3 regions of the Mesobacillus sp. QJM3NY_10 genome follow, and region 2 is predicted to be linked to each of the others. Evidence: riboswitches for the same ligand, from Rfam matches in the RefSeq annotation. Region 2 holds a riboswitch; each other region holds the start of a gene.
What was found. A riboswitch is a leader RNA that binds a small molecule or an ion and turns the genes downstream of it on or off. The one in region 2 is predicted to bind S-adenosylmethionine.
Positions count from the first base shown of each region.

Region 1: linked by a shared signal. The riboswitch ahead of AC0VX7_RS20810 (O-acetylhomoserine aminocarboxypropyltransferase/cysteine synthase family protein) and the one ahead of mtnW (2,3-diketo-5-methylthiopentyl-1-phosphate enolase) in region 2 are both predicted to bind S-adenosylmethionine.
Region 3: linked by a shared signal. The riboswitch ahead of AC0VX7_RS19685 (methionine ABC transporter ATP-binding protein) and the one ahead of mtnW (2,3-diketo-5-methylthiopentyl-1-phosphate enolase) in region 2 are both predicted to bind S-adenosylmethionine.

Region 1 covers NZ_CM149675.1:4,113,043-4,115,307, forward strand. Annotated here, with positions in the region: gene AC0VX7_RS20810 (O-acetylhomoserine aminocarboxypropyltransferase/cysteine synthase family protein) at 1-1,044, opposite strand, end outside; SAM riboswitch class I at 1,128-1,231, opposite strand; gene AC0VX7_RS20815 (SCP2 sterol-binding domain-containing protein) at 1,317-1,655, opposite strand; gene AC0VX7_RS20820 (MFS transporter) at 1,832-2,265, opposite strand, start outside.
Region 2 covers NZ_CM149675.1:1,552,644-1,554,908, reverse strand. Annotated here, with positions in the region: gene mtnW (2,3-diketo-5-methylthiopentyl-1-phosphate enolase) at 1-1,210, opposite strand, end outside; SAM riboswitch class I at 1,298-1,407, opposite strand; gene AC0VX7_RS07685 (aminotransferase class I/II-fold pyridoxal phosphate-dependent enzyme) at 1,487-2,265, opposite strand, start outside.
Region 3 covers NZ_CM149675.1:3,893,414-3,895,678, reverse strand. Annotated here, with positions in the region: gene AC0VX7_RS19690 (methionine ABC transporter permease) at 1-78, opposite strand, end outside; gene AC0VX7_RS19685 (methionine ABC transporter ATP-binding protein) at 68-1,099, opposite strand; SAM riboswitch class I at 1,187-1,290, opposite strand; SAM riboswitch class I at 1,382-1,485, opposite strand; gene map (type I methionyl aminopeptidase) at 1,666-2,265, opposite strand, start outside.

The DNA of each region.
Region 1 (2,265 bases), 2.2 Mb from region 2:
CCCAAAAATAACAACTGCCCCTGCTCCCTTTGGAAGATATCGATCTGCGAGTTCTTTATCAGGATGAGATTCATGGCCAGGATAGCTGACCCAGGTAACGGCAGGATGCGAATCAAGATAATCTACGATTTTGCGTGTATTGGCAACATGCTCCTTCATGCGGACATGTAATGTCTCTATTCCAAGATTGAATTGGAATGCACTCTGAGGACTGATCGCCGGTCCAAGGTCACGCAACAGCTGGACTCTTGCCTTTACGATAAATGCGGCAGCTCCGATTGCCTCACTATAGACAAGATCATGGTAACTAGAGTCCGGCTCATTGAAGCCCGGGAACTTAGGCGACTTCCAATCGAACTTTCCTCCATCCACAATGATTCCGCCCATGACTGTACCATTTCCTAATAGCCACTTGGTAGCTGAGTGGACAACGATATCGGCGCCATGTTCAATTGGCCGGCAAAGATAAGGGGTTGCAAATGTATTATCGATGATTAGCGGAAGACCTGCTTCATGGGCAACTTCCGCTACAGCTTCAATGTCCAATACTCTGAGACTTGGATTACCGATTGTTTCTGCGTAGACTGCTTTTGTTTTCGGAGTGATCGCCTTTCTAAAATTCTCAGGATCAGCTGGATCAACTAGATGAACTTTTATTCCATACTTCGGCAGTGTTACAGCAAATAAATTGTAAGTACCTCCATATAGATTAGATGCAGCAACAATTTCATCACCCGCATGCGCAATGTTCAGGATCGCCATCGTGATGGCAGACATCCCACTGGATAACGCAAGAGCACCTATACCGCCCTCAAGAAGAGCCACTTTTTCTTCCAGGGCAGTAACTGTCGGATTATGTATCCGTGAGTAAATATAGCCCGCTTCCTTAAGCGCAAATAAATCCGCTGCATGTTCTGTGTTTTCAAATTGGAACGCATTGCTCGAATAAATAGGAACTGCCCTCGCGCCTGTTACCGGATCTGGTGACTGACCACCATGTACCCCCAGCGTTTCAATTCTGTAGTTTTTTTGCTCATTAGCCATCTCCATCTCTCCAATCAAAATATTTTCCTTGAAAAACTGAAACAAAAAACCCTCTTCCTAAGAAGAGGGTCATTTATCATCTCTCCTTATCTTTTCAGAGCAAAAAACTCTGCTGGAATTAGCACCGTGTTTCACAACCGGTTGCCGGGCTTCATAGGGCCAGTCCCTCCGCCTCTCTGGATAAGAATATTCAATTCGTTTTTACTGCGTTAAAGTGATAATATCACGTCGCAATATATCGGTCAATATATTTCGATTATTCAGATAAAATTTTATACAGGAAGTGGTCTCGCAAGATAAAATAATGATTCCAGAACCAATTGGGAGCGAAAAGAACAATCAGTTGTGAAATAATTCATTTTTACTCCCTGACGCAGTTTCAGATCTCCATTAAATAATTGATCCAAAAGCGCATCCTTTCCAGAAATCGTTGCAGTGTATCGGGTATGCATGCAGGTTTCCTGGCAAGCCACCTTGCCATCCTTGAAAGACAAGTAGAATGTACCACTCTCTGCTTCAATTTTTAAGCATAATTCCAGTTTATTTACTAGTTGCAGAACATGCTTCTTATTCTGGATTTCATTCGCAAACCTGTCGATTCGTTCCCGCATTCCAATCAACTCCCTTATAATACATATTCCTTGTAATCAGGGAAAAACCTGTTGGAATCCTTCGACAAATTAATAATTGAATTTACAATATGAATAACGTAAAAAAAGACAATACCGTTTGAAATTTCGGCATCGTCTTTCATTTCCCGAGAAATATATCCAAAGAAATACAGTAATTAAGCAGGTTTTGTCTCCATCATGCCGGATTTTGGCTTATCCATACTTTTGAAAACTACGAAGAAATACGTGGATCCTACTAAGTAAAGACCTGCAGTAATGGTAAATACAGTTGCATATCCCCAATAGGGACCGTATTTCAAGACGATCCCAGTCGATACCGGTCCCATAACGGCCCATCCGAGATTAAACACCATTTGATTCACAGAGTTTGCCAAACCCTTCATGGAATCATCAACCTTCGACATCATTAACGACATCTGGATTGGATTGCCGGCATTCATTAGTGCCTGACGAAATAAAAATCCTAGTGCAGCGAGCCAAAAATTCTGTGTGTACGCTGTCAACAGCAAAAACGGAAGCGACAGAAGCTGTAACACGACCACTGCCTTCACTTCCCCAAGTCTGCGAACCACCATAGGACCGATGATCA
Region 2 (2,265 bases):
CCTCGGCTGAACCCCAAAGACCTAAAGCAATTTTTAACTCTTCATGCTCATGTGCGCCCTCTTCAAGCGTTTTTCCTTGAAGAACTGTTTCAATTGCCTGCCTGAATGCCTTGCCGCCCCCTTGTGCTCCACCAGGATGTCCATGTACGCCTCCACCCGCATTAATGATTGAATCTATTCCGAAATCTTTTACAAGCAAAGGGACCATTCCTGGATGGATACCTGCTGATGGAACCGGGAATGTCCTTTTGAATTGATCCTCAGCAGTCAGTGCCTCGGCTATTGAGATCGCCTGCTGCTTTTCGAGAGCCACACTTCCATAAGGTGACGGGAACAGTGAGAAGTCTGCTCCGGCATAACGGAGTAATTTTCCCAGAAGCAAGGAATGTGAAAAACCATATTCATCAGCTGAAGTGAACGCACCACTTACAGCCGGGTGAGCCATGATCGGAATACCGATTTCGTCATCTTCCCTAAGTTCCTGCAAGACATCCAAACCGTAGGCGAACACATTGAACAACAGGGCGTCGGCTCCAAGCTCAGCCGCTCTTCTCGCTTTATCCCTAAGCTGTGTGGTTCTTCCTGTCAGGTTGGCAGCATATAAGGTTCTGTGTCCAGTAGATTCATAGACTTCATCGAGAACCTGTTTCCCAAGAGTGATTCTCTTTTCAAAAGGAGTAAGTTCATTTTCAAACAGGATTTCATCATCCTTGATCAGATCAACTCCTCCAAGGCTCTGTTCTTTTAGCTGCTTTAACAGAAACTCCATATCCCGTCCAATGACACCTTTGAAGATGCTCATAAGCAATGGCCGGTCATAGACGCCAAGCTTTCCCCTGATTCCTTCAATGCCAAAGCGCGGACCTGGGAATTCTTTCTTTAATTCTTCTCCGAATTCAAGGTCTATCAGCTTTACCTTGCCATCAAGCGATAGTTTTCCAAATAAAGTTGTGAGAATTGCTGGCAGGTCCGGTGAGAAATTGATGGCAGGATAAGCGATTTTAATTGTTGCCACTGTTTCTGAATTGCTGTCCAGGCCCGAACCTTCTACAGAAACAACTCTTCCCTTATGTTTTTTTAATTGTTTTTGGTCCAATTCAGGCAAATCTGTCCAGGATCCCACTGTCAAACCAAGCGCGATCCCCTCTGCTTTTTTCTCCGGGTTATGTTTAGCATCATGGACTATATATGTCGCTGTAATTTCGCTCATGAAGATCAATCCCTTTCCAAACGAGTTGTTTTAAAGACATTAAAAAAACCTCTTCACAAAGAAGAGGTTAGAAAATACACTAAACTCTTCTCATCTTTCAGCTTTCGCTGCAAGAATTAGCACCGTGCCCAGCATAAAATGCTGGATCGGTTGCCGGGCTTCATCGGGCTCGTCCCTCCGCCTGCTCTTGATAAGAAAATAATTTAATCAAGTTATTTAATTGGTTAAAGTAAATTTATTAATTAGGATTATGTCAGGTTCATAAATCAATGTCAACTATTTTTTGAAAATTTCCAAGCTTTCAATTCTGCTGACTGCTTCTTGCAATCTCTCCTCGGAGCTCAGCAAGCCAACCCTCACAAAGCCCGCTCCATGTTCTCCAAACCCTACACCTGGCGCAACTGCTATATGTGCCTTTTCGAGCAAAAAATCCGCAAATTCAACCGAAGTGAAGTGTTCCGGAACCTTAAGCCAGGCAAAAAACGAGCCTTTTGGAGCAGTGACGTGCCAGCCAATATTTTTCAGACCGTCAATAAGGACATTTCTTCTTGATTCGTATAAATCATTTAAGTCAGCAACACATTCCTGGGGCCCTAGCAAAGCTTCTGCTGCAGCTTCCTGGACAGCACCAAACAGACTGACATACATATGGTCCTGAAGCAAGTTGATCGCCGCAATCACGCTCTTATTCCCCGCTGCAAAGCCCACACGCCATCCAGCCATATTATATGTTTTCGAGAGCGTATAAATTTCGATCCCTACGTCTTTGGCACCCTCTGACTGTAAAAAGCTTTGTGGTCTCTTCCCGTCAAAGCCAATCGCTCCATACGCGAAATCGTGGACAACACAAATTTCATTTTTTCGTGCCAGCTCGATTGTCTGATCAAAAAATTCCTGATGTGCCACTGCGCCAGTAGGATTATTGGGGTAGTTGAGAAACATCAGTTTTGCTTGATCCAAATCCTCTGCACTTAATTCAGCATAATCAGGCAGAAAGTCATTCTCTTCTCTTAGTGGCATTGTCACCATCTTAGCCTTTGCAAGTTCGACTCCAG
Region 3 (2,265 bases), 2.3 Mb from region 2:
CGAAAACAGGAGCGAGAACGCAACCATTTGCAGTGTTTCAATTAATGCCTGAATAATTTGCTCTGAATTAACTAGCATGTGCTGTCACTTCCTTAATGCTTACTTTTTGTTGATCGATAAAATTAAGAGCCCTCAAAATTTCTTTATCACTGCCCTGGAACTCGACAATCAAGTTTCCGAATGGTATACCCTGAAGCTCTGTGATATTGCCAAAAAGAACATTGACGTTGATATCGAATTTCTTTGAAAGCTGGGAAAAAAGCGGCTGACCGGCTGACTCACCGACAAAGTTGATCCGGAATACCTTATGAAGTCCTGAATGTCCTTCAATAATCCTGTACACGGAATCAGGAATGCTGTCATTCATGATCGTGCTGACGAAATTTCTTGCTGTAACTGTTTTCGGGCTGGAGAATACATCGAAGACAGTGCCTTCCTCAATGATTTTTCCTTCCTCGATGACAGCCACCTTGTCACAAATTTCCCTGATGACGGACATTTCATGGGTAATGATTAAAATCGTAATGTTGTACTCCTTGTTGATTTTTTTCAATAGCTGCAGGATTGAACTGGTTGTCTGCGGGTCAAGGGCAGATGTTGCTTCATCGCAAAGCAGGATTTTCGGCTGGGTTGCCAGCGCCCGGGCAATACCGATTCGCTGCTTCTGGCCTCCCGAAAGCTGGTCTGGATAATTGTTTGCTTTATCAGCCAGGCCGACAAAGTCGAGGAGCTGAAGGACTCGCTCTTTTTTTTTGGCTTTGGGAAGTTTTGCGAGAATGAGAGGCATCGCAACATTATCAAAAACGGTTTTCGAATTTAAAAGATTAAAATGCTGGAATACCATGCCGATATTCTTTTTTATCTCCCTGACTTCTTTTACTGAAAGTGAAGTCATGTCGCAGCCATTCACAATCACCCGGCCGGATGTTGGCCGTTCCAGTAAATTTACGCAGCGGATCAGGGAGCTTTTTCCTGCACCGCTAAAACCAATGACTCCGAATATCTCTCCTTCTTTGATTTCCAGATCGATTCCATTAAGTGCCGCTACCTTATTCCCGCGACTTTCATAAACTTTTTCCACTTGCTCAAAAGTGATCATCTGTCTTCCTCCTTTGTAAATCATAAAAAAACCCTCCTCCTGGAAACAGGAAGAGGGCATGCCGCAACGATTGCTGGACAATACCTCTTCTTATCTTCCAAGCTCATGCTTGCTGGATTTGGCACAGTCCTCAATGTGAGTCCGCTGCCGAGGCTTCATAGGGCCAGTCCCTCCGCCTCTCTTGATAAGAAAGTATCGAATATGAAATTATGGGTGGAGATATTTGTAAAAACAAAAAGTCCCCTTCAGAAAGAAGAGGACATCAAATTAAAAGTCGGCCTCTTCTTATCTGTCAAGCTCATGCTTGCTGGATTTGGCACAGTCCTCCAAAGGAGTCCGCTGCCGAGGTGTCATAGGGCCAGTCCCTCAACCTCTCTTGATAAGAAGTAACGAATATTGAGTTGTAAATCTTGTTTATTACTTTACTGCGTCATAGAAAAAGTGTCAATCAATTTGTTGGATTTTTTTTTAGTAATACGAAAAATAGGAATATAGTATGAAATGAAAGGGGTCAGGCAAAAAATAGAAACCCCTGCAGCAGCAAGGGTTTCAATCGAGAAATGAGCCTATCGGGTAATCACTAGCGGCCCGTTTTTAGTAAGAATGATGGTATGCTCACATTGAGCGACGAAGCTGTTTTCTGTTACATATGTCCATTCGTCATTATCGTTTTGGAAGACTTCTTCCTCACGAGTTGAGATGAACGGTTCAAAAGCGATGACCATTCCTTCTTTTAAAAGCTCGTCATCCCATGGCTCATGGTAATTATAAATATGATCGGGTGCTTCATGGATTGTACGGCCGATTCCATGTCCTGTAAGGTTTTTGATAACCCTTAGTCCATTCTTTCTCGCAGTTGCCATAACTGCCTTGCCTAGTCCGCTTTTCTTCGAACCAGGTTTCGCTTTTTTCAATCCTGCTTCAAAGGCCTCGACGGCTGTTTCGCATATTTTGGTTAAGATAGGGTCACCTTCGCCAACGACAAATGAGATACCAGTGTCGGCGAAATAACCATTCTTAGAGCCGGAAACATCGATATTAACAATATCGCCTTCTTTGATCACACGGCTGCCTGGTATGCCATGTGCCACCTCTTCGTTCACACTTATACATGTATAGCTGGGGAAATTGTATTCTCCCTTCGGTGCTGAAATCGCCCCGTGCTC